Regions from separate parts of the Paenibacillus sp. LC231 genome, predicted to be linked through region 3. Evidence: predicted binding sites of a transcription regulator. Region 3 holds the regulator's gene; each other region holds the start of a gene.
What was found. The regulator Rex, encoded in region 3, represses fermentation and respiration genes when NADH is low (regulators of the CRP and FNR family bind a similar motif). The targets are predictions, from matches to a motif close to TTGTGAAATATTTCACAA.
Positions count from the first base shown of each region.

Region 1 (7,699 bases), on a different contig from region 3:
GGAACATTTTCTATTTCCGTCCGGGGCATGAGACCTATCCAACCTACTACAACCCCGAAGTGCTGAAAGTGATCACCAATGCGATTAACTGGGCTAATTCTACAGCAGGCAAGCAAACCTTTGGCAACAGCCAGCCGGTTCGCGCGCTTCCCGTTTTAATCTAAGTTTACGAGCGTTTATTAAGAAGTCATGCGTTAACGAGTCGTTCAGGGGAAGCCCTTGAGCGGCTCGTTTTATCGTTGGCGGTGAATGTTCACCGAAATGTTTTTGACGGCTAGGGATAGAATATACCTAAGTATGGGGTATTGTATGATATACAAGAAGGGGGGCTGTACACATGAATGAAGTACAAAGCGCACCTGTAGATCCCGCAATCATCGCCATATGCCAGGCCAAGCTTGTCCATCAACCCGTAGAGGGCTTTCTGCTGGGGAGAGGAGTCCGCTTCGCCAAGATTATGTTTATTGGGGAAGCACCCGGCGCCCATGAAGTTCTGGAAGGTTTACCTTTTGTAGGGCAGGCCGGGCAAGAGATGAATGCCTACCTGGAACGCCTGACCCTGACCCGGGAGCAAGTGTATATTACCAGTGCCATGAGAAGCAGGCCCTATAAGGAAAAGCTAATCGTGAGATCCTCGGGCGAGAGCGTCATCAGCCGTTCTAATCGCACACCGACGAAGGCGGAAATATTAGCCCATGCACCTTTGCTTGATGAAGAGATCCGATGGGTTCGCCCGCAGATTATCGCACCCATGGGAAATACGGCACTGCACCGGTTAATTGGAAGCCATGAAACGGTGACATCGCTGCACGGCAAACTGATGGAGGGCCCGGTCCAGCAAGCAGCAGACTCGGAGAATCCAAGTGCAGGCTATATGTTTTCGGAGGAAACCTATAAGATATTCCCTCTGTTCCATCCAGCGGCCGTGCTGTATAATAGGGAATTGTCCACATTGATCGAGAATGATTTGGATATTTTGGCTCGTATTTTATGGGATAAAAGCTGATTTTATGGGAAAAAGGGGCTAGGTGGTTTTCAGGTTCTCGGAAATGTGCTAAAATGAAACATACTTACAATTCGTAAGTTTTCTAGTTTTTTTTGACTAAGCTTATGAGTTTCTATAAACAAGGTGACTTCGTAAAGAGGTGAAGGGATATGGAAGTTACAAATGTTACGATGTGTCCCCGTTTTGAATCTGCATTTTCTTTTCTGGGCAAACGGTGGAACGGTTTGATTATTCAAACGTTGATGAGCGGGCCTAAGCGCTTTAAGGATATTTCGAATTTGATTCCGTCCATGAGCGATAAAATGCTCTCCGAGCGGATGAAGGATTTGGAATGTGAAGGGATACTGATTCGTCATGTCTATCCGGAAACACCGGTACGTATTGAATATGAACTGACTGAAAAAGGCAAAGCACTTCGTCCGGTGATGGAGCAAATTGCATCCTGGGCAGAACAATGGGTCGAAAGATGAGTCATCTTAAGACTCCCCTTGATGATTAAACCCTGGCATGAGACATCCTCATTTCAGGGTTTTTTTTCTAAACGGAAGTATGGTTCCTGTTTATTTACGGCAAGAATAGGTGGACATGCACCAAGCGGACGCGGCTGCTATATGATGTAAATAACGAGAGCGGCATATCAAGGAGGCGAGCCCATGACCAAGCGAACGTATATCTCCCGTTTCCATTATGGACAAGAGGACATCTCAGAACTTGAAAACGCTTCATTAAAAGTGCTTCATATTTTTGAGAAAACCAAGCGGATGCTGAGCCAGTATGTGCCGGACTCCCTGTGGTTAGCTGCTTCTGGAACAAGCCCGGAACCTGCAGAACACCTTAACCAAAACGGTACCAGTGCTTCAGTCATGTTTCAGAAATGGGTCAAAGCCCCTGGCGGATGGAAGTTCATTGGTTATGAAACCGATCGATTTCATGCTACCGGGCAGAATAGGGGACGAACGGGAAGATTTCTGCAGATGATCATCTGGTCACTCTATGAGAAAATCGTGATGATGCATCCCTTCCTTGGCAGCGAGCCGTTTTTTGACGGGGAAGAGCTGGATGTGATTGCGAATTACTTTGTGCCTACGTATATCAGCGCCGTACCGTTGGTGGAGCAGGGAAAAGCCTTTAAGACCATACAGGCCGGCATCGTTCTGTATCAGGAGCATATTCAGGCGCCTGCCGTCACTATGCAATCGGATGGCGGCTTATTAGAGGGGAACTGGATGACCGGGGTAAATCTGGATGCGAAGGGGTTTGCGGGTATTCGCCCTTATTTAAAAGTGCCAAGCGGTGAACGAGCCTATATGGAAGCCGATATTATATAGAGTGTTCTTATCATAACCTTGTTCCGACGCGGACAGGGTTATTTGGCATTTTTGTTTAAAATTTTAACGATTTATGTGAAATATATCACAAAAAATAATACCGTCAGGCGATATAATTTATGTGCAAGGAACGGAATACCACGATCTAGATAAACGTGTTGGGGAGGAATCAAACTTATGTCCAATATAAAGAGAGAAACGTTAGTTGTCATTGGCAACGGTATTGCCGGGATTAGCACGGTTGAGCAAATCATTAAATTGGGTGGGAGTTTTGACATCACCGTCATTGGACAGGAGCCTCATCCGAATTATAACCGCATTATGCTGTCGTATGTGTTGGAAGGCAGCAAAACCTTGGATGACATTGTATTGAATGATTGGAAATGGTACGAGGATAACCATATCACTTTGCACACGGGTGTCACCGTAACAGCTATTGATGGAGAGCGCAAGGTCGTGACAGCTGACAACGGATTGACGGTGCCTTATGACAAAGTAATGATAGCAACGGGTTCGAAGCCTTTTATATTACCTGTACCGGGTAGTGACAAAGAAGGCGTTATCGGTTTCCGTAACATAGCCGATTGCAACCAGATGCTGGAGGCCGCTAAGGCGTACAAGAAAGCGGCAGTCATCGGCGGGGGACTTCTGGGTCTGGAAGCTGCCAAGGGATTGGTCAGCCTCGGCATGGAGGTGACGGTGGTTCATCTCATGCAGGATTTGATGGAGAGCCAATTGGATTCGATGGCATCCGGCATGCTGAAAAGGGAGCTTGAACAGCAGGGTATCAACTTCTTACTAGGCAAACAAACAACCGAAATATTGGGAGATACCAGAGTCAAGGGACTCCGGTTCAAGGATGGGGATGAGCTTGAAGCCGACCTGGTGGTCATGGCAGTGGGCATCAGAGCGAATACGGGAATCGCCCAAGCGAGCGGAATCGAAGTGAACCGGGGAATCGTAGTTAATGATTATCTTCAAACTTCCTGGCCGGATGTGTATGCGGTTGGCGAATGCTGCGAGCATCGGGGCGTTTGCTACGGCCTGGTTGCGCCGTTGTTCGAACAGGGACAGGTACTGGCGAAGCATCTGTGCGGCGTGGAAGGCCAGCCTTACGAGGGAAGCATTGTATCGACGAAGCTGAAAATCAGCGGTGTTGATGTATTCTCTGCCGGAGAGTTCATGGAGCAAGCCGAACACGCGGTGATCACCGCGAAAGATGATTGGCGCAAGACTTATAAGAAAATATTAATCCGCGACAATATCATTGTCGGGGCGATATTGTTCGGAGATGTGAGCGATTCGGCAAGCCTTCAATCCATGATTCGGAAAAAGACAGCCATGACGGATGAGATATATGATTCGATCATGGGCACGGATCGTGCAGGGACAGGAGGCGGCAAGGCATTTTCGCTGGAAAAGATGCCCGACGATGAGATCGTATGCGGCTGCAACGGCGTAACCAAAAAAGCCATCGTGGATGCCATTACTCTTCAAGGTCATACGACAGTGGATGAGATCAAAGCTTGCACAGGTGCTACCCGCTCGTGCGGCGGCTGCAAACCTGTCGTGGAGCAAATACTCCAGAGCGTATTGGGCGATGGCTTTAAGGCCGCAGGCAAACAAGGCATATGCCCATGCACGACACTCGATCGGGATGAAATCGTCGCGGAAATCCGTGCGAAGGGACTTACCACAACGAAGGAAGTCATGCATGTTCTGAACTTCAGTAACCCGGAAGGCTGCTCGAAATGCCGCCCGGCCATTCATTATTATCTGGCCATGCTGAACCCGGTAACCCATCAGGAGGAGAGGGAATCCCGTTTTGTTAACGAACGGATGAACGCCAACATTCAGAAAGACGGCACATATACGGTAGTCCCAAGAATGTACGGCGGCGTTACCACGCCGGAGGATTTGAAGAAAATCGCGGATGTATCGCTTAAATATAATGTGAAGGTTGTCAAGGTTACCGGCGGACAGCGTCTGGACCTCATCGGTGTTAAGAAGGAAGACTTGCCGAGCGTCTGGGAAGAGCTCGATATGCCGTCGGGTTATGCATATGCCAAATCGCTGCGGACCGTGAAGACCTGTGTAGGATCCCAATTCTGCCGTTTCGGTACGCAGGATTCGATGGGCATGGGAGCATTCCTCGAGGAGAAATTCGAAAGACTGGATTTTCCGGCGAAATTTAAAATGGCGGTCAACGGATGTCCGCGAAACTGTGCCGAGTCGTGCACGAAAGATATCGGGATCGTTGGCAATGACGGTGGATGGGAAATATTCGTTGGAGGCAACGGCGGCACGAAGGCACGTCTGGCGGATTCGTTCTGCAAAGTGAAAACGGATGAAGAGCTGGTCGAAATCTGCGGAGCCCTGATGCAGTATTACCGTGAAACCGGTAAGTACTTGGAGAGAACCTCGGAGTGGGTAGAACGCTTGGGACTGGAACAAATCCGAGCCGTTATCCTGGACGATCCGAAGCAGCGTAAGGAACTGGTGGAGAGAATCGAGCTTGCCCTGCAGCAAGTTGAGGATCCTTGGAAGAAAGTGCTGAACGACGAGAAGCTGCGTTATACGTTATTCGAGGATGCAAGACCAGTGATCAGCAAATAGAAGAGGGAGGAACCTACTCCCCTCTTGCCGCCTGAGCACAGAGAGTTTGTCGCAGTATGGATCGGAATAGACAAGAGAAGTGGAGGCTGCATGTTATGGAAACCGAAAGATTTATTACGGTAGGGAACGAAAATGATTTTCTGTCACAGCTCGGAAGGGTGGTCCATCTCGGAGACCGGGAGATTGCCGTCTTCCGGACTTCGGATCATCAATGGTTTGCGCTGGACAATCAAAGCCCGCATCCCAAAGGAGGGCCGCTCTCGGAAGCCATCGTATCCGGGCACTACATCTACGATCCGTTATACGATTGGAAGATCGAGCTTTCAACCGGCCTCGTACAGGCTCCGGATCAAGGCCAGGTTCGTGTATACCCGATTCGCGCCGTGGACGGGAAGGTTGAGGTGGCTGTTTAAGGCCAGCTATCGCATAGTAAACAGACGAAATCAAGGGGTGATATCCCATGTTTAAAACGGATGTGGAAGCCGTTGTTAATGCCGCCGTCGGGAAAAAGGAGCAGATGAATCATAATCTGCTGCGCTATATGGTATCGGCTATGCTGGCCGGCGCGTATGTCGGCATTGGAATTGTATTGATCTTTAAGCTGGGGGCGCCGCTCGCAGCTGCCGGTTCGCCCTTCCAATCCCTCGTCATGGGAGCGGCATTCGGGATCGCGCTCACGTTGGTGGTGTTCGCAGGATCAGAGCTGTTTACCGGGAATCATATGTTTTTTACGATAAGCACATTATCGGGTCGAACGACGATGGGGGATACGCTGAAAAACTGGGTGCTCGTGTTTATCGGCAATCTGGCCGGAGCGATTCTGCTCAGCTATCTGGTGTATGCTTCCGGCCTGTTCAAAGGCCTGCCGCCGGACCATCTCATCTTCACGGCTGCCGCCAAGAAAATGAATGATCCGTTTATGGAGCTGTTCTTCCGAGGCATCTTGTGTAACTGGCTTGTCTGTCTGGCCTTGTGGATGGGGATTCGGGCCAAAGGCGAAACGACCAAGCTGATCTTAATATGGTGGTGTCTGTTTGCCTTCATTGCGACAGGGTACGAGCATAGCGTAGCCAATATGACACTTCTGACACTCGCGACGATTTTGCCGGGGCATCCCGAGACCATTTCCATCGGCGGATGGATCAGCAACATGGTGCCGGTCACGCTGGGGAACATTCTTGGCGGCGGATTGTTTGTGGGGATGGCGTATTGGTTTATCTCGTCGGGAAAAGGGAGCAAGCAAAAGAAGGTTGCATAGTAGGCATCATAGAAAAGGGGCTGCTCATAAAGTGGGTTTACTCACTTGATATACAGCCGAAAAGAAGCGGTCGACCAAACGGTTGACCGCTTCTTTCATTTGTCTAGTTAAAGTGAGGGATCTCCACGGAACGTCTCCTAACAAAAAAAAGAGGGATCCCGTCGGGCCTTATACATAAAAAGCCGTCCCTTCAGTTCAATGACTGAACAGGACAGCTATATGAATCTTGTCTTCCAATCCTTACCGATGTTCCACCAGGTCAATCGCACCGAGCACAATATGAGCCAGTCCGAAGCCGAGAATACCGGTTGCGGCAAGTTTATACTTGCTGCCAAGCAGAGCGGCACCCGAAGCAGAAACCACAGTTCCAAGAACAGCAGGAATCAAACCTTCACGCATGCTGGGCACTCCCTTTATTTTGGTTTTGAAAGACAAGGTTATTGTAAGCAGATGACTCTATATTATGCACAGAAGGGAGGCCGATTAAATCCGGCAGATTTCGTTCGGACACAGCTCGCAATGGCAGATTTCCTGCAGCATCGGAAGATCTTTAATGACAATCATCCCGCCGGCATATTCGATAGCATTTTTTTTGCGCAGGTCGCTCAGCATCCGGTTTACGCTTTCGCGGGTTGCCCCAATCATGTTCGATAGATCGGTGTGGGTAATCTTCTTGTTGATGAGAATAGTATTATCCGCTTGATGCTGCCCGTAGGTATTGCTCAGCCGGATGAGTGTCGATGTTAAAGCGCCGGGCTTGCCGTACATCATGAGATCCCGGAATTTGGTCTGGGTGATGCGGTGGTGAATGCCCATCCACTTCATAAAATCAATGGCGAAGTCGCAGTGCTGACAGATCAGCAGCTCCAGATCCTTGTGCTCGATGACACCGACAACACTATCCTCAAGCACCTCTGCCGAGAAACTGTGATTGTTGCTGAAGAATGGATCGGCTTGCCCGACTATGTCTCCCGGATGGTACATATATAGAATCAACTCTTTGCCTTCATCGGTCGATTTGGTTAATTTGATTCTTCCTTGTTTAACGTAGTACAGCTTGTCGGCGAAATCGCCTTCCCAGAACAAATGGGATCCTTCAGGGAGTACCCTTTCCTTCATGCTGACCAGCAGACGGTTGCGGTTTTGCTCCGAGAAGCACTGCGTGTTCCCTAAGTTTTCGATTTCCATTACATGGTCTACAGTATTCATGTTGGTATCCCCTAACATCCTAAAATTTGATCTGTTTAATCTTTAAATACATTATAACGTGAAAACATTCACTTTTGGGGGAGATTAAGAGGGAAATCGTGGCGAATTTTCAAACTTTGTGATCTCTTTCACTTGAAAGGAGGGGAAGACAGGTGTAAATCACACAGAAAAGATAAATACTTATATTGTGAAATAATTCACGTGAAAATAGAAACAGCTGTGTTACGATCAAAGCGTAGAAAGAAACATGAATCATGGGAGGATGAGAGATATGGCTGTGAG
Region 1 is NZ_JFOM01000056.1:176,799-184,497, forward strand. It holds gene AK95_RS31205 (ThuA domain-containing protein) at 1-164, shown strand, start outside; gene AK95_RS31210 (uracil-DNA glycosylase) at 338-1,006, shown strand; gene AK95_RS31215 (winged helix-turn-helix transcriptional regulator) at 1,156-1,476, shown strand; gene AK95_RS31220 (hypothetical protein) at 1,660-2,334, shown strand; gene nirB (nitrite reductase large subunit NirB) at 2,512-4,950, shown strand; gene nirD (nitrite reductase small subunit NirD) at 5,046-5,363, shown strand; gene AK95_RS31235 (formate/nitrite transporter family protein) at 5,411-6,208, shown strand; gene AK95_RS31240 (asparagine synthase) at 6,449-6,607, opposite strand; gene AK95_RS31245 (Crp/Fnr family transcriptional regulator) at 6,692-7,417, opposite strand; gene adhE (bifunctional acetaldehyde-CoA/alcohol dehydrogenase) at 7,689-7,699, shown strand, end outside.
Region 1: the regulator Rex is predicted to act here: its motif matches at 2,408-2,425, upstream of nirB (nitrite reductase large subunit NirB).

Region 2 (7,699 bases), on a different contig from region 3:
GGAGCCCTCTTTCCACGGTGGTGAGTCCTCTTGCGAAAAATTCCCGGAAAACAGCATCCAGCCGCCCATACCCAATACGCATGCTGTCAAGACAATGACGGTCGCCCACAATCCCTTCTCTTGTCTCGTCATCACGGTCGCTCATCCCAACGTTAAGATTTGGCCCGCTCTAGCACGGATTTCAGCTGTTCTTTATCGAACGTGTATTTTTCATTGCAAAAATGACAGGAAACTTCGGCTTTGCCATCCTCTTCGATCATCTGCTCAAGCTCTACCTGTCCCAAGCTGATCAAAGCGCGCTCTACCCGCTCATGCGAGCAGTCACAGCTGAAGTACACTTCCATTTCTTCCAAGATGGTTACATCCGGAACGACTCGCTTCAGAATGTCTTCCAGTTCCAGCCCTTCTTCCAGCATCTCGGTGATCGGAGGAATCTTGCTTAGCGCAAGCTCAAGCTCTGTAATCTCATCCTCCGTAACGCCGGGGAGAAGCTGGATGATGAAGCCCCCGGCATTCGCCACGGAATAATCCGGGGAAACCAGCACTCCCAGACTTACCGCCGAGTTGGTCTGTTCGGATACGGCAAAATAGTATGTGAAGTCTTCAGCAAGCTCGCCCGAAATAATCGGCACGCTGCCACGGTAAGGCTCCTTCAAGCCGAAATCCTTGATCACATCAATATGGCCGGTGGTACCTACAGCAGCGGCCACATCCATCTTGCCAGGGCGGATATTCGTCAGCTCCACATGCGGATTTTTGACATATCCGCGCACCTCGCCGTTAGCATTACTCTCCGCTGCAATCAAACCGATCGGTCCGTCGCCGCGCACTTGAATGCTAAGACGCTCGTCTCCTTTCAGCATAGCTCCCATCATCGCTGCTGCTGACACGGTGCGGCCCAAAGCGGCTGTGACGACAGGGAACGTATCATGTCTTAGGCGAAGCTCTTCGACCAAAGCGGTTGTCCGCACGGCAAATGTCCGTACTTTCCCGTTTAATGCAGTTCCCCGCAGCAAACGGTCTTTTTGATTACCCATCTTGAGGCCTCCTTGTCTTTCTAGTTGTTTGTAATATCTAACGGTTTTATATCGGTTCTAGTTACGCTCATAAATAATACGCAAGCCTTCCAATGTCAGAAGGGGAGAAATCTCTTCAATGGACTCCGTCTCGCCGGCAATCAGCTCGGCCAGTCCCCCCGTAGCGATAACCTTAACATTGTCCGTACCCATCTCGGCTTTTATACGCTTGACCAGGCCATCGACCTGTCCCGCATAACCAAAAACGATACCGGCCTGCATGGCATGTACGGTATTGCGCCCGATTACCTTTTTCGGCTTTTCAAGCTCTACGCGAGGAAGCTTGGAAGCGCGCTGTACAAGAGCCTCCGTGGCAATGCCAATACCAGGCACAATCACTCCGCCAAGATAATTGCCTGCCTCATCGATGCAATCAAACGTCGTCGCCGTACCGAAATCCACCACAATCAGCGGGCCCCCGTACTGCTCGACGGCTGCTACTGCATTCACAATCCGATCAGCGCCAACCTCGCGCGGGTTTTCATACCGCAGATTAAGTCCGGTTTTGATGCCTGGTCCTACGATCAGGGGCGCCTTGCCAATATATTTATTGCACATCTCCTCGACCACACGCACAAGGGGAGGAACTACGGAAGAAACAATAACGCCTTCGATTTGGCTTACCAGTATATTGGACATTTGAAACAAATTGTGAATCAATACACCGTATTCATCCACGGTGGACTGACGCGATGTACTGATTCGAAAATCATGCAGCAACTTCTTTCCCTGATACACACCCAGTACAATATTGGTATTCCCTACATCCACAACCAGAATCAACTCTCTGTCCCTCCTTTCTTCGCATTTAGATCCAAACTGATATCGAGACTATGGAAAGAATAAGTCAGCCGTCCAACGGATATGACGTCGACCCCGGTTTCAGCAATCCCGCGCACGGTCTCCAGCGTCACGTTCCCCGATGCTTCAACGCGAACATGAGGGGCCTTGGCCTTGATTCTTCGAACAGACTCCGCCATCATGTCATGACTCATGTTATCCAGCATAATAATATCTGCGCCTGCAGCCAGTGCTTCCTCTACCTGCGCCAAGCTCTCGGTTTCAACTTCTATAGTCATGGTATGTGGAATATGGGCTCTTGCACGGCTGACCGCTTGCACGATTCCGCCTGCACCCTTAATGTGATTATCCTTAATCATGACGGCATCGTACAGGCCGAAACGATGGTTCGCGCCGCCGCCAACCTGAACAGCATATTTCTCAAGCATTCGGTGGCCTGGCGTCGTTTTGCGGGTATCCACCAGCCTCGTTGGCAACCCCTCAAGCACATCAACAAAAGAACGCGTTCTTGTTGCAATACCCGACAGACGCTGAAGCAAATTCAAAGCAAGACGCTCGCCTGTCAAAATACGGTGAGTGCTTCCTTCCACTTCGGCGAGAACCGTTCCTTTTTCAACCTCGTCCCCATCACGGACCAATGCCGTAAACGTCAGCGACGGATCAACCGTTTCGAATACCAGCTCTGCAACCGGCATGCCTGCTACAATTCCTGCCTCCTTGGCATGAATAACGCCCTTGGATTCATGACCCGGCTCAATGGTGGTGAGGGTCGTAATGTCCCCCGACCCGATATCCTCCTGCAGCCAAGTCCGTATACTCTGGAGAAGGCCATCGTTGTATCCGTTAAACATCATCGCTTAATTCCTCCGTCATTTCTTGATCCCGTGTATGGACAATATGTTTCTGCCATACGCTGTCATTCCGCTCCGGGAAATCCTCACGATAGTGGGCTCCCCGGCTTTCTTCACGACCCAGCGCACCCTGAACCACGAGCAGGGATGCTGTGAGCATGTTGGCAAACTCGTATTCCTCACGCTTGGAGAGCACGGATTGGAACAATGGCAGCTGACGGCCGAGCTCTTCCGCTGCTCTTAATAGAGTATCCCGATTTCTCCGAAGTCCTGCATAACGCACCATCACCTTCTGTAGCTTCAAGCGTTTTTCCACCATCGCTTGGGACGGAGCGTCCTTGCGACCGAGGTGGAATGATACATGAAGCGGATCGCCTGAAGGTTCCGGCAGGCTCTTAATGCGCTCGACAATACGACTACCATACACAATCGCCTCCGACAGCGAATTGCTGGCCAAACGGTTCGCCCCGTGGACACCGGTAGACGATACCTCCCCGCAAGCAAATAAACGTTTCACGCTGCTCTCGCCGTGCAGATTGGTTTTGATGCCCCCCATCATATAATGCGCAGCCGGGGAGACCGGAATCCAATCTGACGATAAATCGAGTCCATACTGCATGCAGGTTTCATAAATCGTTGGGAATCGATGTCTGACCATTTCCGGCGACTCATGGGTAATATCCAGATAAACAAAGGTAGACCCCGTTGCTTCCATCTCACTGACAATAGCCCGCGCTACGATATCCCGCGGTGCTAGCTCCAGTAAATCATGGTATCTGGGCATGAACCGTTCCCCTCGTATATTCCGAAGAACAGCGCCTTCACCCCGAACCGCCTCTGATATTAGGAATCGGGGTGCCCCTGGATAGCTAAGCGCCGTCGGGTGGAATTGTATAAATTCCATATCCCGAATTTCTGCGCCTGCCCGATAAGCCATGGCAACGCCATCGGCTGTGGCAACCTCCGGATTGGTTGTATACCGGTACAATTGACCGGCGCCGCCGGAACACATAACCGTCGCCCGTCCACGAACGAATACCCGTTTTCCATCAGGCATTTGTACCAAAGCGCCATGACATTCTCCCTGCTCGGTAATCAGGTCAATGACAAAATGATCGTCCCACACCTCTATATTGTGAAGCATTTCAACCTGAATGGAAAGGGCACGCACAATTTCATATCCGGTAGCATCCCCGTTGGCATGAAGGATCCGGCGGTGACTGTGTGCGCCTTCTTGGGTCAGCGCGAGCTCGCCATTCTCCACATCAAACATCGTACCGAGCCGAATCAACTCTTGAACGCCAACCGGCCCCTCGTTTACAAGGACATCCACCGCGGCAGATGAACATAAGCCCGCCCCTGCCAAGAGGGTATCCTGCCGATGATAGGCCGGAGAGTCATCCTCAGCAGTTACGGCTGCAATTCCTCCCTGCGCATAACGCGTGTTGCTTTCGAGCAGCGATTTCTTCGTAATCAGCAGCACATTCTGAGTCGCACTTGCCATGATCGCCGTATATAAACCCGCAATGCCTGAACCGATCACGATGACGTCCGTCTCAACTACCGGAAGATCGTTCAGCTCAAAATCAATTAAATACTGCGGTATCACGATGCCTCACCTGTCTTTTCACGAAAGAGTAGCGCATGCTACTTAACCTGTAACATGCGCTCTAATGAAGTTCTGGCTTTCTCTGCAACGACCGGCGGCACATAAATTTGCGGCTTCATCGTTTCCAACGCTTTGACCAGCTTTTTGAGATTATTCACTTTCATATTCGGACACACCAGGAATTTCGTAGCGAAATGGAACGATTTATCCGGGCTATCCAGTCGAAGCTGATAACCGGTTCCGTCCTCAGTCCCCACGATAAACTCCTTGGCCGATGAATTTTTGCAATACTCCAGGATGGCGGTGGTACTCCCTACAAAATCCCCCATTTCAACAACCTCCGGGCGGCATTCCGGATGCACCACAAATTCAGCATGAGGATATTTGGCCTTCATCTCGACGACATCCTTCACCGTCAGCATGTCATGCGTGTTGCAATACCCTTCCCAGATAATGAGTTTCTTGTCGGTATGCTGCTGAACATAATGCCCCAGATTTTTGTCAGGCACCCATATAATTTCATCCGAATCCACCGACTGAATCACTTTCACGGCATTGGATGAAGTACAGCAGATATCCGTCTCAGCTTTGATCTCAGCCGATGAATTGATGTACGTGACCACTTTGGCATTCGGATGCTGCGCTTTCAGCTTCCGCAGTCCGTCAACGTTCACCATGTCCGCCATAGGGCAGCCGGCCCGCTCATCCGGTATAAGAACCGTCTTGCCCGGTGCCAGAATTTTAGCGCTTTCGCCCATAAAATGCACACCGCAAAATACGATAACCTCGGCATCCGTTTGTGCTGCCTTCTGCGCGAGCAGGAAGGAATCCCCCCGGAAATCAGCGACCTCTTGTATTTCGTCCCGTTGATAATAATGTGCCAAAATGATTGCGTTACGTTCCTTCTTCAATTGCATTAACCGCTCACGCAGTTCACGGTTCTGTTCCGCCTTACGCTCCAGTGCCAACGCTTCCATGATCGACCCTCTCCCCTTATATAGTCCGGCAGTTCGCCGCTGATGACCATGTGACTTTCAGGATGGTTTCCACCTTTGTGAAAGGATTCGCATCCTTATTTAACAACTAATGTACACGTTCATTCTGCCCCCTGTCAATGTGATAGAAAGCACAAAAAGAACCGGAAAACGAATTATCGTTCTCCGGTTCTTCAATTTTATTCGGTATTCGAGGTTTTATCAGCAAATATTACGTTAAGCTGCTGTTACCGTTGTCCGATCCGCCTGGAGGATCCTTGCGTTCGGAATCTTTGCGCTCTGGCCCTGGATCATTCGAATCCATCGGGTTGTTCGGAATTTCTTCCGTGGAAGTCGGCTGCTCGCCGTCTTCTTTCCCTTGGATGCGAACCTTCACGTCGCCAATGTTGTCGATGATCGGTTCACCATTCTCGGAAGAACCTTCTCCTTCACCGTCGCCACTGCCGTTACCTTCAGCTGATCCGGTCTCAATGAGATTCTTGATTTGCTCAAGCTCCAGCGTTTCCATCTCGAGGAGCGTGTTCGCAATCAGGTGAACCTCTTTAGCATGCTTATTCAGGATCTCTTTACATTTCTCATAGCAATCATTAATGAATCGCTGCATTTCCTGATCGATCTCATAAGCGATTGCATCACTATAGTTCTGCTCATGTCCGATATCACGTCCAAGGAACACTTGTCCTTGGGATGTACCGAACTGCATCGGTCCGAGCTTCTCACTCATACCGTATTCCACAACCATGCTGCGGATAATGCCTGTTGCTTGCTGGAAGTCACTGTAGGCTCCGGTCCCGATTTCACCGATGAACAGCTCCTCAGCGACACGTCCGCCAAGCAAACCGGTTACGCGATCCAGCAATTCCTGCTTCGTCACGAGCATCCGATCTTCCTTCGGCATCATAATGACATATCCGCCGGCACGGCCACGAGGGATAATCGTTACCTTATGCACCGTATCCGCATGCTCGAGGAAGTAACCCACAATGGTATGACCTGCTTCATGGTAAGCCACGATGCGTTTCTCGCGGTCACTGATCACGCGGCTGCGTTTCTCCGTACCAACGATAACGCGGTCAATCGCCTCATCCACTTCTCGCATGGAAATATCTTTACGGTTGCGGCGAGCCGCAAGCAAGGCAGCCTCATTCAGGAGATTCTCCAGATCGGCGCCTGTAAAACCGGTTGTACGTTTGGCGATGATGTCGAGTTTAACATCCTTCGTCAATGGTTTGTTGCGTGCATGAACCTTCAGTACCGCTTCACGGCCCTTCACATCCGGGCGATCTACGGTAATCTGACGGTCAAAACGTCCCGGACGAAGAAGCGCCGGGTCCAAAATATCCGGGCGGTTGGTCGCAGCAACGATGATAATGCCTTCGTTCGCTCCGAAACCGTCCATTTCAACCAGCAACTGGTTGAGTGTCTGTTCACGCTCGTCATGACCGCCGCCAAGACCAGCGCCACGCTGACGACCTACTGCATCAATCTCATCGATGAAGATGATACATGGTGCATTCTTCTTCGCGTTCTCGAACAAGTCACGTACACGAGAAGCACCGACACCGACAAACATCTCAACGAAGTCGGAACCGGAAATACTGAAGAACGGCACTCCTGCTTCACCAGCAACGGCACGAGCCAGGAGCGTCTTACCTGTTCCCGGAGGGCCGACAAGCAGAACGCCCTTCGGAATGCGAGCGCCAACTGTGTTGAACTTACGCGGATCCTTCAAGAAGTCAACAACTTCAACGAGCTCCTGCTTCTCTTCATCTGCTCCGGCTACATCTTCAAATGTAATCCGTTTCTTCTCTTCATTATATAAGCGGGCTTTGCTCTTACCAAAGTTCATCACTTTGCCGCCGCCGCCCTGAGCCTGATTAAACAGGAAGAAGAACAGAACAAACATAATGATGAGCGGAATAAAGGATGAAAGCAATGTCAGCCAAATGCTTTGGCCTTCCATTGGCACCACGGACAGTTTGACATTGTTGCTCTCACTGGCTGCAGTCAGCTCTTGCATCGCTGCATCCGTGGCAGGAATATAGGTTGAGAAATTCTCTGATTTTTTCTCTTCGGAAATCTCCCTATACTTACCGGTCACCAGATAAGCGTAACCGTCAAATTGTACCGTCATTTCCTCTATGTTGTTAGCTTTGACTTCCTGCCGCAGTTGATTATAACTAGGGGCATCGGCTTGCTCGCCGCCATTAGTGACGAATTGTACTATGCCCACCACGACTAAAAATAGAATCAAATAAAAACCAGAATTCCGGATGAACCGACTCATCCCCTACCTCCTCTCAAGACACATAAGATATTTTACCACAGCCTGTCTGGCCATCTCAACAAAGGGCCCTGAACTGAGAT
Region 2 is NZ_JFOM01000024.1:12,445-20,143, forward strand. It holds gene AK95_RS16765 (peptidylprolyl isomerase) at 1-132, opposite strand, end outside; gene hslO (Hsp33 family molecular chaperone HslO) at 153-1,037, opposite strand; gene AK95_RS16775 (type III pantothenate kinase) at 1,095-1,859, opposite strand; gene nadC (carboxylating nicotinate-nucleotide diphosphorylase) at 1,856-2,731, opposite strand; gene nadB (L-aspartate oxidase) at 2,721-4,337, opposite strand; gene nadA (quinolinate synthase NadA) at 4,376-5,314, opposite strand; gene ftsH (ATP-dependent zinc metalloprotease FtsH) at 5,544-7,619, opposite strand.
Region 2: the regulator Rex is predicted to act here: its motif matches at 5,390-5,407, upstream of nadA (quinolinate synthase NadA).

Region 3 (7,699 bases):
GCGCCCGAGAAGCCGTATGCTTCCTCGGCGATTTTCTCCAAGTCAACATCTTCATGCAACGGCTTATTGCCCGCATGCAGATTCAAGATATGAGTACGTCCCTTCTTATCCGGCAGATCGACCTGAATGTGACGGTCGAAACGCCCTGGACGCAGCAGTGCGCTATCCAGCATTTCTTTCCGGTTTGTCGCGGCAATAACCAGAATACGAGGAGTATCCTGCGAATAGATGCCATCCATCTCGGTTAGCAGCTGATTCAGCGTCTGGTCGTACTCGCGCTGCTGGCCGCCTTCGCGTTTACCGCCAATGACATCGATCTCATCGATGAAGATAATGGCGTTTTGCTTGTTTTCCTTTGCCGCACGGTTACGAGCATCCTTGAACAAATCCCGGATGCGCCCTGCACCAACACCGACATACATCTCAACAAATTCACTGCCGGATGCAGCAACAAAGATCGAATCCGTGTAATGGGCAGCGGCTTTAGCCATCAACGTCTTCCCTGTTCCCGGAGGCCCGGTGAGAAGAATGCCCTTCAATGGACGAATGCCGAATTTCTTAATGTCTTCATGACGAATCAGAAAATCCAGTGCTTCACGCAGCTCTTGCTTGGCATTATCCTGCCCGCCGATTTCTTCGAACGTCAGCTTGGCAGGTCCGCTCTTTTTCCGCTTCCGCTCATTCGCTGCGCCTACAGCGATGCCGCCCTTCATCTTCGCGATAAACAACAAGCCGCCTACAAGTGCTGCAGCGATGAGCAAGGGCACGATGTTCACGCCGACAAACACAAGGAATACCAGCAAAACCGGAATAAAGCCTAACATGATTTCTTTAGCTAATTTAGGCATGATTCCACACCTCCATGTTGCCAGACTGACGCGGCAAGATTATAAATTTACCAGACTTGCCGTCTGACAAGCTGACATAGACGTTGGTGTCATCAATCGTTGCTTTAGCTTTCAAATTCGGAGACTGGGCAGCAAGCTGCTCGAGCGATGATTGAATATCGGTATACTGCTTATTATCCATCGCTTCAGCGACTGACAGCATCGCCTTCTCCCACCATTGATCCAGTGCTTCCGAGGAATGGTCCTCCACCTGGATTTTCAATTCCCGATTGCCAATCACAGACTTGCCTTCCTTCTTAATATGCTGGACCAGGCCTTGCAAATTTGTATCCGGAGCCAAATCAAGATTCAAAGTAACGGTATTCTGTTTAATATCTATATGTGAATCCTTCACGCCGTCATATTGTGACACAACATTGGCCAGCGGATTTTGCAAAGCCATCTGCCGATACAGAAACCATCCGCCAAAGAGAACCGATGCTGAGATCACGACAGTCAGCACGATAGGTACAATGCGTAGTTTCATGAAGTTCCTCCTTCATTTCTGTATGAAATTTTGTCTATCATGCTGCAACACAATAATACATATAACAACGATATATAGGGATGCATGTAGTTTATATGCTCATTTTGTACAAGTATGAGTATATCACATCTTATATACTTTTTCATGCATGTCTGTGAAAATATTTAGAACAGTTTTTCCATATTATTTCTGAATACGCTTACAATTATAGAGAAATAAGAGAGGAACCCGCGAATATTAAAGGGCCCCTCTCTCCTTCTTATTTATTGATTTGGAAGAATAATGTCATTACCGATGGTGTTACCGTCTTGAAAACGATAAAACCGATAACCGCGCTGACCGTTGTGTTCATACTGCAGCTGCCAAGCATACTCGCCCTCATACATTCCAGGCAGCAGCCGCTTAATTTCTACGCCAGGCAATTCGTTATAAATCTGATCCCGCATCTGGTCTTCAGACAACCCCGTATTCAGCAAAACGGATTGGACAGCCTCGGCACCTGCAACAGGTACGTTGTCATCCGTAAATTTCACCCATACCATACGGTCTTGATTGTCCTGATCCTTCCCGCTTATCACCCAGTAGTTATTGTCCTCGCCCCACACCGATTTATAGGTCTTCCCGGACGTAACCAATTGGCCATGTTGTTTGGCGGCAGCAATTGCCATTCTTTCTTCATTCCAAGCATCTTTCATCACATATGAATAATAGAGCTGTAAACCAAGCAGTAACAGCAGCACGCCGGATACACTCAGCAATATCCACTTCGTTTTTTTCTTCAAATCCGTCTTCCTCGCTCCCCTTGATTATTCCCTAGAGGGTTGTAAGACGCTCAAAGGCACGCTGCGCTTCCCGGCGGATACGTTCCTCATCGAGAGTAAGACTCGCGCCATTCTTCACTACCTGCTTGCCGTCAACCCATACATGCTCAACATCCTTCGCACTGGCGGAGTAGATAGCATGAGAAATGTAATCCGTCTTCGGAAGGAAGTGCGCCTGATCCGTGTTCAGTGCGATCATATCTGCCTTCATACCTACCGCAAGCGTACCAATATCCGTAAGGAAGGCTGACTTGGCTCCATATTCTGTACCCATCCGAAGCGCTTCGGATGCTGGAATTGCGGTTGGATCCCCGCTTACTCCTTTATGGATCAGTGCGGCCAGCCGCATCTCTTCAAACATATCCAGATTATTATTGCTGGCAGGTCCATCAGTACCCAAAGACACGGTGACCCCGGCTTTCAGCAGTGCAGGCACGCGAGCGATGCCGCTGGCAAGCTTCAAATTGCTGCCTGGATTATGCGAAACCATAACTTGATGTTTGGCCAGAATTTCGATTTCTTCATCGGTTAGATGGACGGCATGCGCAAGCAGCGTTGGACGGGAGAACATGCCAAGCTTCTCTAGATGGGCAACAGGGCGAAGTCCGTAGTCATTTACATTTTGAGCTACTTCCGTTTCCGTTTCGGACATATGCGTATGCAAAGGCAAATTCAAATCATGTGATGCTTGCACGAATTTTTCGATGAAATCCGGCGGGCACGTATAGGGTGCATGCGGTGAGATCATCGTCGTAATCCTACCGTCAGCCTGACCATGCCAGTATTTCGCGAATGCAACCGCCTCATCCAGCTTCTGCTGCTGCACCTCAGGCGGACATAATCCGATGACACCGCGTGTCAGAACGCCGCGCATGCCTGAGTCCTCCACTACCTTTGCAACCTGATCCATATGATCATACATATCCACAAATGTCGTGGTTCCGCCTTTGATCATCTCCAGCACGGAGAGTGAGGTTCCCCAGTATACATCGTCGGCCGTGAATCTGGCTTCCATCGGCCACATTTTTTCCTGAAGCCATACCTGTAGTGCCAGATCGTCGCCATACCCGCGAAGAAGCGACATGGCCGCATGTCCGTGCGTGTTCACCAATCCAGGCAGGAAAAACAGTTGGGTTCCGTCGATGATTTCTGTTCCCTCTTGGACAGTCGGCTCTTCTTCACCCAGGTAGGTGATCCGGTCGTTCTCAACGACCATATATCCGCGTAACACGGATCTGCCTTCCTCTAGTACTGCAAACGTTCCGTTTTTAATCATCCACTTCGTTGTCGTCATGTGCTGCATCCTCCTTGCCGTTATCCAAATAATAGGCCAAACTCTGCAAATCCGTAGTAAAATCTGCCGTATGAATCCGGATATGGGCTGGAGCTTTCAGGATGGTCGGTGCAAAATTCAGGATAGCCTCGATGCCTGCCGCGATAAGTTGATTCGCTACATTCTGCGCCTCAAAATCCGGAACGGTGATAATCCCGATACGAATGCCGTACTCATGAACCGTCTTCTCCAGCTCCTCCATCGGCTGTACGACCAAATTGTTAATTTTCATACCAACTTTGGGAGAATACGAATCGAAAACCGCCACAATCTTCATATTGTCCTTCAGAAATGCATTGTAATTCGATAATGCATGTCCAAGATTACCGGCCCCAATCAATGCGACATTGATCTTCTGGTCCAGCTTTAGAATCTGGCGAATTTTCTCGATCAGATAAGATACGTCATATCCGATCCCTTTCCGTCCAAAATCACCGAAATACGCTAGGTCCTTACGAATTTGAGCAGGATTGAGGTCCAGTTTCTGCCCCAGTTCCTGGGAGGAAACCGTGGAGACCTCCCTTTTCTGAAGCTCATTCAAATAGCGCAAGTATACAGGTAATCTGCGGACCACGGCTTCCGAAATTTTTTCCGATTTCATGCATGCTCCCCCTAATAATAGGTTAATAACTACATTTGTTTGTGCTCGTTCATGGTTTCACTTTATTCAGCTTGGTTCTCTATGCCTGCCTCTTCCTGCAGCCATTCCGAAATTCGGGGAACGATCCCCTCTGTCGGCATGTGCTCCATCTTCGGTCCAGGCAAGGAATATAAGAAATACTTCCCGTAATAGGATTCAATGACCCGAGTATCGTAGACGATGACAATCCCCTTATCCTGCGCGGTCCGTACCAGTCGGCCAAATCCCTGTTTGAAGCGAATGACCGCTTGCGGAACCGAAAGCTTCATAAACGGGTTCTTCTTCTGCTGCTGCAGAAGCTCGCTCTTGGCTTCGACCAGAGGGTGATTCGGCGGTTGGAACGGCAGCCGTACGATGGCGAGGCAGGTGAGCGCCTCACCGGGTATATCTACTCCTTCCCAGAAGGAGCTGGTGCCCAGCAGAACCGAAGCGCTGCTATCCTGGAATCTCCGGATTAACTTGGTACGGCTGGTTCCGTCCATCCCTTGTCCCAGTACCGTAATATCGCTGGATCCCAGCGCCTCCTTCAAGGGCTCATGCACCTGACGCAGCATGCGGTACGAGGTGAACAGGACAAGCATGCGACCATGCGTTGCGATGGCCGTATCAGCCAATGATTGCACAAGTGTATTCACAAAGAGTGCATCCCCGACCGAGCCCTTCACGCTCGGAAAATCGCGCGGCACAACAAGGAGAGCCTGCTCCCTGTAATTAAACGGGGACGGCAGCAGGACCGTGTTCAGGTTGCCGTTATCTGCCGCTTCCTGAAGACCCAAATTCTCGATCATGAACTGAAACGATTTGTCCACCGACAAGGTCGCCGATGTCAGGATCACGCTTTGTTTTTTGTCAAAAAACAATTCCTTTAAGTGGGTGCTGACATCGACGGGCACCGCATAAAGCTGCAGCGATTTGCCGCGGAAGTTGCCGTTCGCCTCCATCCAGTATACCGTACCCTCATCGTTCAGCGACATGAAGGTCCTCAGGTCCTCGCGGTGTGCCGCCAGGTCCTTAAACAGACCCGATAGGTCTGTTAACAGACTGTCCGCGCTGTAGTCGTCCAGATCTTCCTTCATTTCGGCAATCAGCTTATCACCCTTGCGAACGACATCGCCCAGCGTCAGATGAATTTGATGCTCCAGCTCGGCCAGCGAATTCCAATCCTTCGGCTTCTTCAGAGGCGATAAGCGAAGCGAGAATTGACCGGCATCCCCCGGAGTCGCGTCTCCGCGCTCCGGAAGCAGTCCGAACAATTGATCGCTGAGCCGGTCCCAATTCTCTTTGACGGTGATCAGATCCGGATAAATCCGGTCGATGACGGAAGACCACTCGGCAGCCTTCTCATGGGATGACGCTTGCAGCAGCTGGCGAAGAGCCGGAAGCTGACCGCTGCGGCTGTCTTTGTACATACGGGTCAACGTGTGGACAACCGAAAAATATTTCATCTGCAAGCCAAGGTGCTTGCCGGCGACGTCCTCCAGATGATGCGCTTCATCGATGACGAGACGGTCATAACTAGGAAGCAGCTGGTGATTCGCTTTCACGTCGGTGAACAGCTTCGAATGGTTCGTAATGACAACATCCGCGATGCCCGCTTCATGTTTGGCCCTGTGATAATAACATTTGCGGAACCATGGGCAGGCACGGCCCAGGCAGGAATCCGAATCACTGGAAATGGTCTCCCAGAAATCCCCTCCGCGACCGCCAAGGTTCAGCTCCTCATCATCCCCGTTCTCCGTCTGGGTCAGCCAGACCAGCATCTGCGCCGCGGTGATCACATCTTCCTTCGGGGTATGAAAATCTCTTCTATTTATTTTATGTTCAAATTTTCTCAAACACAAATAATGGCCTCTTCCCTTGAAAATAGCCGCTTTAAAAGGAAAAGGAACAACCTGGGTGAGCAGGGGAATATCCCGGTCACGCAGCTGTTCTTGAAGGTTGATCGTATGCGTGCTCACCATAACCTTCTGTTCCTGCTTCACGCTTTGATAAATCGACGGCAGCAAATACCCGAGGGATTTGCCTGTTCCCGTGCCGGCTTCGATCAATAGATGTTTATTGTTATCGAGTGCCTGCATCACTTCCTGGAACATCATGTCCTGGGCATCCCTGCTCTCGTAATGAGGCAGCGTTTCCTTTAGACGTTCACGGACATCATTCATGTATTGCTCAAAGCTTACATCAGCCAAGGGATTAGGCGCCGTCTCATCCCTGGCAGGCGTTATATCGTTCCAATCGTCAACAGCCAGGGCGAATTGACGATAGTACGTATGGGTGTCTCCGGCTTGTACTGCCTGGAGTTCCCTGTCGGCACGGATGCCGTCAAAGAACCAGGCCAAGTCGCTGTCCTCGTCGGCAAACAGGTCGCTTAACCGCTGCACGGTAAGCAGTGGAAGCTCATCGATCTCCTCCAGGCATTTCAGCAGCGCATAGGCTGTGGCAAGTGCATCGCTGTCCGCCTGATGCGGACGGTCATGCTCCAGGCCGAAATGAGAGGACACCATCCCAAGCTGATAAGAAGGCAGCGAGGGAAAACATATTTTTAAGAAGTGCATCGTATCTAGAATTCGGCCGCTGAACGGTAAATAGCCGCAGCGATCGAGTGCATTTTGCAAAAAGTTAAAATCAAAAGCGACATTATGCCCAACCAATACAACATCGTCGAGCATGGGCACGAGTTCCATCATCATTTCTTCCAATGACGGAGCATCCGCTACATCACGGTCGGAAATGCCGGTCAAACCGGTAATAAAAGGAGGGATCGGAATCCCGGGATTGACATAGGTGCCGTATACGCGGGAGATGCTTCGATCCTCTTCGATGATGGCCAGTCCAACCTGAATGATCTCATCTGCTGACTGGTTGCCCGTGGTTTCAAAATCCAATACGGCAAATTTCATTTCGATAAAATCCCTTTCCTCCAGACTAATTAACAGCATACCAGAAGTTGCGGGTTTTGAACATTCCGGGTAAAAAATCCCCGCACTCCTCCGTAAGCTCCATACGGCAAAAAGCGATACCAAAGTCTCAAGGATGAGCTCTGACATCGCTTCTTGTTTTAGCTTGATTTTTTACAGCAAAGAGATCAATTGGCTGCCGTACTGGAGCTCACCGCGATTCTGCTTGCAGACCTCCAGATTGATAATGGGGTCAGGAAGCGTCGGGTCGCTGTGAATCGCCAGTGCGAAATGCTCCTCGGCCTTCCCTTGCTGTCCATTCAACACCTCGATGCATCCAAGCGCATTGTATATCATCGCCCGCATCTTCTTGTTGTCTGCCAGGGGCAGGATGGACACCAACACATCGGATGCTGGTATGGTTTGCCCCAAATAAAGATGGGACATCGCAATATACAGCTTGATCAGAAGGCTTTCCGGAAATACGGTGGCGGCCGCCTCAAACTGCTGTATGGCCGGCTGGAACATCAACAACTTGTAATAACCTTGACCGCGAATAAATGCATCAAGCTGCAATTCAGGCGCTTCGGTCGGTGGAAAAACCGGAGGTGAGGCGGCACTCTCGCGGAAGATG
Region 3 is NZ_JFOM01000005.1:252,362-260,060, forward strand. It holds gene AK95_RS02730 (AAA family ATPase) at 1-848, opposite strand, end outside; gene AK95_RS02735 (hypothetical protein) at 841-1,374, opposite strand; gene AK95_RS02740 (cell wall elongation regulator TseB-like domain-containing protein) at 1,638-2,156, opposite strand; gene AK95_RS02745 (amidohydrolase) at 2,188-3,489, opposite strand; gene AK95_RS02750 (redox-sensing transcriptional repressor Rex) at 3,464-4,129, opposite strand; gene dinG (ATP-dependent DNA helicase DinG) at 4,192-7,068, opposite strand; gene AK95_RS02760 (hypothetical protein) at 7,240-7,699, opposite strand, start outside.

Region 4 (7,699 bases), on a different contig from region 3:
GCATCGACGGGAAAATGGTTGTAACCGTCACAGCCGATATCCTGTCCAGCGATGTTGGGTCGGCCTCCACCAACCTGGAAACTGAAGTGAACAAGCTTGAACTTCCAGACGGCGTATCCGTCCAGTTCGGAGGCGTTACCGAGCAAATCAACGAAACCTTCGGACAGCTTGGACTCGCCATGCTGGCAGCCATTGCGATTGTATACTTTGTGCTTGTGGTTACATTCGGTGGCGGTCTCGCGCCGTTCGCCATCCTGTTCTCGCTGCCGTTCATTGTCATCGGAGCCATTATCGGCTTGCTTGTTACAGGCGAGACACTGAACGTGTCTGCACTCATGGGCGTACTCATGCTGATCGGTATCGTCGTGACCAATGCGATTGTATTGATCGACCGCGTGATCCATATGGAACGCGAAGGCATGAGCACCCGCGAAGCCCTGCTTGAAGCCGGCGCTACCCGTCTTCGTCCAATTCTGATGACGGCACTCGCAACGATCGGCGCTCTCCTGCCACTCGTATTCGGTTGGGAGAACAGCGCAGGCATCATTTCGAAAGGACTCGGCATCACGGTTATCGGCGGTCTGATCAGTTCGACGCTGCTCACGCTCGTGGTGGTACCTATCGTGTACGAGTTCCTGATGAAGTTCAGCAAGAAAAGAATCGAAGATTAATTAGAACATCAAAGCCCCGGCTTCCTACATTAGGAGGCTGGGGCTTTTTTTGGATGACTATGATATGGTCCTGGCTCGCTAATGTACCAGCACAGCTTCCCTGGAATGCTTCCACGTCTTCAGCATGTTCAGATCCTGTGCGAGGAACTCCTCGAGCAGACTGAATACCGACTGATAAAGCGGGCTTTCCGTGGAGCCTTTTAGATCCTTGCAGAGGGATGGCACCCATGACAACAGATGCTCCTCCAGAAACTTCTCTTGAACCTCCATCAATTTCAGCATGCTATGTTCACAATACGTATTGTTCAGCATACGGTCATGAAGCAGTGTCATAAATTCCAGTTCAATGGCTATATGATCGTCCGCTTCCCCGTGCAGTTTATTAAAGGCAACACCGACGGATGCATAACAATCGGCTAAATCCTGAGCGCATCCATCCTTCGTGTAATGAGACTTTGCCGCCTGACGCTGTTTGGACTGCTGAAGCAATCGGCGGTATTCCGCCCCTTCGTATTCGCAAATCCGAACCAATTCCTCAGGTGAGCGTCCACATAAATAGGTCATCAGGTCCGTACCGGCCTTCGAACACTCCGCAGCCTTGCTAATTCCGCTTCCGCGGCTCCATTCCGCAATCATAGACAAGCTGGGCCAATTGCCCAAAAAATCGATGAGCAGCTCGTAGACCGTACCCCGGTTTTCAAGCCATCTGTGACAGACGTCAGGCACCTCCAAAGTTTGAACAGGTGATATCGCCATATCGAACCTCCTATTGGTAACCTTTCTTGTTGGATGTGATATCCTTGACAGTATATCTTAGATGAACGTCTAATGAAAGCAGTTTGAAATGATTTCCGAAAATTTCGGAAAAATCAGGAAACTTTCGGAAATCTAGAATGTCACTACTCGCTTTCAAGGGGAGAAAGCTTTTGTCCACAGCTTCAATATACTGGATCCCGAAAGCGTTTTCTGTGATACTTCTCACAAATCCTGTAACTTATCCACGCAGCTTGTCCGGCTGACATGACCCTTACAATGCATTGACTCCCGTTCGGGGAATGGCTACAATGTGACCATGCATGCTATAAAGGGGGATTTCCATGATCGAACCGCTTAAAGATTCTTTCGGTCGGGTCCATGATTATATTCGTATCTCGGTGACAGATCGATGCAATCTTCGTTGTGTCTATTGTATGCCGGAAGAAGGGATGGAATTCCAACCTCCCGATCAGATTATGAGTTATGAAGAGATCGCAGCGATCATGCGCGTCCTTGCCCCAATGGGTGTCTCCAAAGTACGCCTTACCGGCGGCGAGCCGCTGGTACGCAAGGACCTGGAATCCTTGGTCCATATGATTGCTTCCATTGAAGGAATTCAAGATATATCCCTGACTACCAACGGGATCATGCTCCCCTCCAAAGCTCGCCTGCTTAAGGAAGCCGGACTTACCCGAATCAACATCAGTCTGGATTCGCTTCATGAGGATCGCTACGCGCGCATTACGCGCGGCGGTCAAGTGCGTAAAGTGCTGGAAGGCATTGAAGCCGCTTATGAAGCCGGCCTGGATCCCATCAAACTAAACATGGTGTTAATGAAGGGCTTCAACGAAGACGAAATTCGCGACTTTATCGCGCTGACGCTCGATCGTCCCCTACATGTCCGCTTTATTGAATACATGCCGATCGGGCAAGCGTCCGATGCCTGGCGAGATTCGTATCTGCCGCTCAGCCGGGTATCTGAAGTGTGCCAGGAGGCGGGTTGGACCATTCAGGAAGAGCAGGGGCCATCCGGCAACGGACCTTCACGAAATATGAAGGTGGTTGGAGCTACAGGAACCTTCGGTCTGATCCATCCGGTCAGCGATCATTTCTGCGATTCCTGCAACCGCCTCAGGCTGACGGCTGACGGCCACATCAAGGCTTGCCTGTACTGGTCCGACGAATTTAACGTGCGCCGCGTCGTCGATGATCCATCCGCGGTGGCAAACCTGTTCCGCAAAGCGCTGGGTTCCAAACCGTTGAATCATGAAATGGCGCTGGCGCTCGAGAAAAAAATGCAAAGCCATACCCCAACCGGCCGGCGTATGTCACAGATCGGCGGGTAAACCGTCGGCTGTGCGTATAATAGCGGAAAGCAGTCATATGGTTGATATTAAAATCCCCGTCAAGCATTTAGCTGGCGGGGTTATTTTTTTAAGATGAATACCGTTTTGTCGGGCTTCTGCACACCTTCTATAGAACTCTACTATCTATCCTCAGGCAAGTCGGCATTCATCAGGCCGGCTGCTGCCTCGTATTCCCCAGGCGTGTTCATATTAAATAAAATTTTGCGCGGATCAAGGCCCGTAATTGCCTCTAATTGCTCTTCGTGCACGAAGACGGCATTCAGCTCCTGCACCCACTCCACCATGCGAAGTTGTCCCTTGATCAGCCTGCGTTCAAGGCCTTCTACGATTTCTTTGCGATATACCGCCAGCAGCGGATGCACCCTGCCTTCTACAACAGGAATTACAGCATCGGCTGTGAGCTGCTGATTCGCCAGATTCAGCAATCCCCGAAGGAAACGCTCATGGATATGGGGCATGTCGCACGCAGCGACCATATTCCATGTGCTTTGGGATAACTTGAGCGCGGCATGAAGTCCCGCCATCGGGCCTTGCCCGACATAAAGGTCGGGAACGCATTCCAACCCGAGAAATTGATAAGATTCGGGGGTATTGGTGGATAGGATGACGCGGCCGCTAACCTCGTCAAGCGCCTGGACCGTTCGCTCGATCAAACTCATTCCCTGCATGGGCAGAAGCGCCTTGTTTCTTCCCATTCTCCGGGAGGCTCCACCTGCAAGTACGATACCCGTCACCTGATCTGGCGAAAGGCCGACATCTATGGGTTGACAGCTCATATGTTCTACCAGCCTTTCTTACACGTTGTAAAAAACTCGATTCAGTTTATAGGTTAATAACCAGAATAATGGAAAATCATTTAAAAGATGGTTTGTATCCCTTTTCAATGCGTGATACATTGAAAGGGAAAGCGGCTTTTTTTCGATGCCGCGATTGTGGATTGTATTCGGTTTGAAAGGAATGACCTACTTGCGGAATATGGACAACGCCCAACCTTCGCTGATATCGCTCAAGCTGTTCAACTTCTTCATTTACGGAACCATGGTCATCTTCACCGGTTTCTTCCAGTTATATTTGCAAGACATCGGCATGAGCAAAATTGAAATCGGCAGCCTGATGGCGATCGCGCCATTTGTGTCCATCTTCGCCAATCCGTTCTGGGGATTCTGGGGTGATCGGGCGGCAAACATCAAGCGGGTGCTGCTGATCATGATGACCGGTACGCTGCTGCTGGTTCAGCTTGTATTTCAGGCGAATACCTATGCAATGATATACATGACAATGATTTTCTTTTATTTCTTCCAGACTCCGATGTTCTCGCAGACAAATTCGCTGATTCTAACCTATATTGAGGGGACGCAGCAAAAATTCGGCTCGTTCCGGCTATGGGGCTCGCTTGGATGGGCACTGACGGCCATCGCTGCAGGGCCTGTCATCGACCGGCTCGGGTCGGGGCGCATCGCCATCGTGTTCTCGATTATGCTGCTAGTGGCGGCCGTGTTCATGTTTACACTGCCATCCATCCAGAAGACGACAGCATCGGCATCGGTCAGCCTTAGAGGACTCAGCAGACTGTTCCTGAACTCCTATTTTGTCTGTTTTATCCTGTTAGGCATTATGGTATCCATCCCGAACACAGCCAATAACACTTTTATGTCCCTTTACATCCTGGAGCTTGGCGGTACCAAGCAGATGGTGGGCCTTGCGATCTTCTTCTCGTCGATATTTGAAGTGGTGATCTTCATTCTGTTTGACCGCTTCCTGAAACGGAAAATCAATGTCCTGGTCGGCTGCCTGACGATTGTCAGCCTGCTCTTCGCCCTCCGCTGGCTGCTGATGGCGGAAGCCAACAGCGCGCTGGAGGTGGCCATCATCCAGCTCCTGCACTGCGTAACCTTCGGCGGCTATTTCTATGTCGGCGTGCAGCTGACGATGCTGTTTGTACCGACGCCGTATCGCGCTTCCGGACAAGCGATCTATACCTTAAGCTGGAGCGGCATATCCGGCGTCATCGGCGGTCTCGCCGGCGGCTGGATGTTCCAGAACTTCGGGGCGCAGATCATGTACCGCACCGGCACGATGCTTGCCATTGTGGGTGCCATCGGTTTTGGCTGGATGTGGTACAACCTTCGCAAGCACGGGTATCAGCCGCTGCATCCGGACGATCTCGATAGCGACGAGCTGGAGGAGTACGCTGCGAGTTAGATCGTGGTCCTGTACGCAAGCCATCAACGAGATGGTACCATCGTAAATATAACAAGACTCGAATGAATCCTGTAACGGAATCTTCGAGTCTTGTTTACGTTATAGAGCACAGGAGTCTTCTTCAACGCGCCTATGCCGTTATTTTGATTTAGTTCTTCGAAAGCTGGAATGAGCTCTTCAGGGAGACCACGCGGTTAAATACCGGACGGCCTGGCTGCGAATACTTCGAGTCGACGTTGAAATATCCATGCCGGAAGAACTGGAACTTGTCCTGCGGCGCAGCATCCTTCATATTCGGTTCCACGAATCCCTGCACGATTTGCAGCGAGTTCGGGTTGATGTCGTCCAGGAGGGACTTCTCGGCAGTTGCTTCTTCCGCTTCGCCTGCAACCTCCTGCACCAATTCGGCTTCTTCCTCTTCGTCCTTGAACAGCGGTTCGAACAGGCGGAATTCAGCAGGTACGGCCTGTGTGGCTTCCACCCAGTGAATCGTTCCCTTCACCTTGCGTCCGGTAAAGCCGCTGCCGCTCTTTGTCTCCGGATCATACGTGCAGTGGATCTCGACGACCTTGCCGTTCTCGTCTTTAATCACGTCATTGCACTTGATAAAATACGCATGCTTCAAACGGACCTCGTTGCCGGGGAACAAGCGGAAATATTTGCTCGGAGGATCTTCCATGAAATCCTCCTGCTCAATATAAATCTCGCGCGAGAACGGAATCTGGCGAATCCCCATCTCCGGATTCTCCGTGTTGTTCTCGGCGTCCAACCATTCGATCTGACCTTCAGGGTAATTCGTAATGACCACCTTCAGCGGGTCCAGCACAGCCATCGTACGCGGCGCCTTCAGCTTCAGATCCTCACGGATAAAGTGTTCCATCACTTGGCGGTCCACCGTGCCGTACGCCTTCGAAATTCCCGTCTCAAACACGAAGTTGCGAATGGCTTCAGGCGTATACCCCAAGCGGCGAAGTCCGGAGATCGTCGGCATGCGCGGATCATCCCAGCCGTCCACCACATTCTCGTCGACGAGCTGCTTCAGCTTGCGCTTGCTCGTAACCGTCTGCGCCACGTTCAGACGCCCGAATTCGTACTGATGCGGCGTGCTGTCCATCTCGCATTCCGCCACAACCCAATCATAGAATGGGCGCTGATCCTCAAACTCCAGGGAGCACAGGGAATGCGTAACCCCTTCAATGGCATCCTCCAGCGGATGGGCAAAAGCGTACATCGGATAAATGCACCACTTGTCGCCTGTATTATGATGATGCGCGTGAGAGATCCGGTAGATGACCGGATCCCGCAGATTAATATTGGGCGAAGCCATGTCGATCTTGGCGCGCAGCACGCGCTCGCCGTTGGCGAATTCCCCTTTGCGCATCCGCTCGAACAGATCCAGATTCTCTTCCACGCTGCGATCCCGGTATGGACTATTATGCCCTGGCTCGGTCAGGGTTCCGCGCGTTTCGCGGATTTGGTCAGCGGATTGGTCATCCACATAAGCTTTCCCTTTCTTAATCAGCAGCACGGCACGATTGTACATCTCTTCAAAATAATCGGACGCGTACCGCAGCTCTTCCCAATCGAATCCGAGCCATTTCACGTCCTCCTTAATGGAGTTAACATACTCAATGTCTTCCTTCACCGGGTTCGTATCATCGAACCGCAAGTGCGTCCGTCCGCCGAATTCATCGGCCAGTGTGAAATTGATCCATATGGCCTTGGCATGTCCAATATGCAAGTAGCCGTTCGGCTCCGGCGGAAAGCGGGTAACGATTTCCTTGACTTTACCGGACTTCAGGTCTTCGGTAATAACATTTTTTATGAAATTGGAGGGGGTGCCCCGATGGTTCTCCACGTTGATCAACCTTTCGTCCTGTAATTTCTGTCTATCTCCTGTATAAACGTGTTTCCCTTAAATATACCTGTAATGCCGCGATTGTTCAAGGAATTCGGCACCTCCGTGCCGCAAGTTGCCAGCTTGCGATGAGGATTCCGGCAAGCAGTCTGCTCCCAGCATCTAACCCGCGCACAGAAGATTCTCCCACAGCCGAAAATGCCGCGAAAATCGTTTTGACGGGGGCTGGTCAATAGGGTAGCATGGAGAGAAAAACAGCTATGAAGGAGGCCTGCAATCATCTTATGAAACCTACCAAATTCCCTAAAGAACAACGCGAACAGCTGATTGGACTGGTTCAGGAATACTTTGAAACCGAGCGCGGCGAAACCCTCGGCCATCTAGCCGCAGAGGGTGTTCTTGATTTTTTCACGGAGACCTTAGGGCCTCATCTATACAATCAAGCGCTCAGCGACTGCAGAACGGTTGTCAGTCAGCGTATGATTTCCCTTGAAGAAGATATTTACGCATTGGAGCAAAAAGTGAAGCGGACTCGTTAAAGCTACATACACTTCACGAGAGAACAAAGGAGATACCTTATGTTTGGATACACATTAGATGACCATGTTGAATTGCGGCCGCTTGCCATAGAGCATGCAAGGGCGATGTTCGAGATTACCGATCGTTCCCGGGACCGCCTCCGCAAGTGGCTTCCGTGGGTGGATGCCGTCACCGAAGTCAACGATACCACCAATTATATCAAAGGCGCTATGAAGCAAGCGGCCGAGAACGGCGGCTTCTCGGCCGGCATCTGGGTCCGGGAGGAGTTGGCAGGCACCATCTCGTTTCATGAGATCGATTGGAAC
Region 4 is NZ_JFOM01000008.1:193,672-201,370, reverse strand. It holds gene AK95_RS04930 (efflux RND transporter permease subunit) at 1-671, shown strand, start outside; gene AK95_RS04925 (TorD/DmsD family molecular chaperone) at 750-1,427, opposite strand; gene moaA (GTP 3',8-cyclase MoaA) at 1,769-2,773, shown strand; gene mobA (molybdenum cofactor guanylyltransferase) at 2,914-3,570, opposite strand; gene AK95_RS04910 (MFS transporter) at 3,716-4,996, shown strand; gene AK95_RS04905 (glutamine--tRNA ligase/YqeY domain fusion protein) at 5,145-6,863, opposite strand; gene AK95_RS04900 (DUF2164 domain-containing protein) at 7,139-7,393, shown strand; gene AK95_RS04895 (GNAT family N-acetyltransferase) at 7,433-7,699, shown strand, end outside.
Region 4: the regulator Rex is predicted to act here: its motif matches at 1,638-1,655, upstream of AK95_RS04925 (TorD/DmsD family molecular chaperone).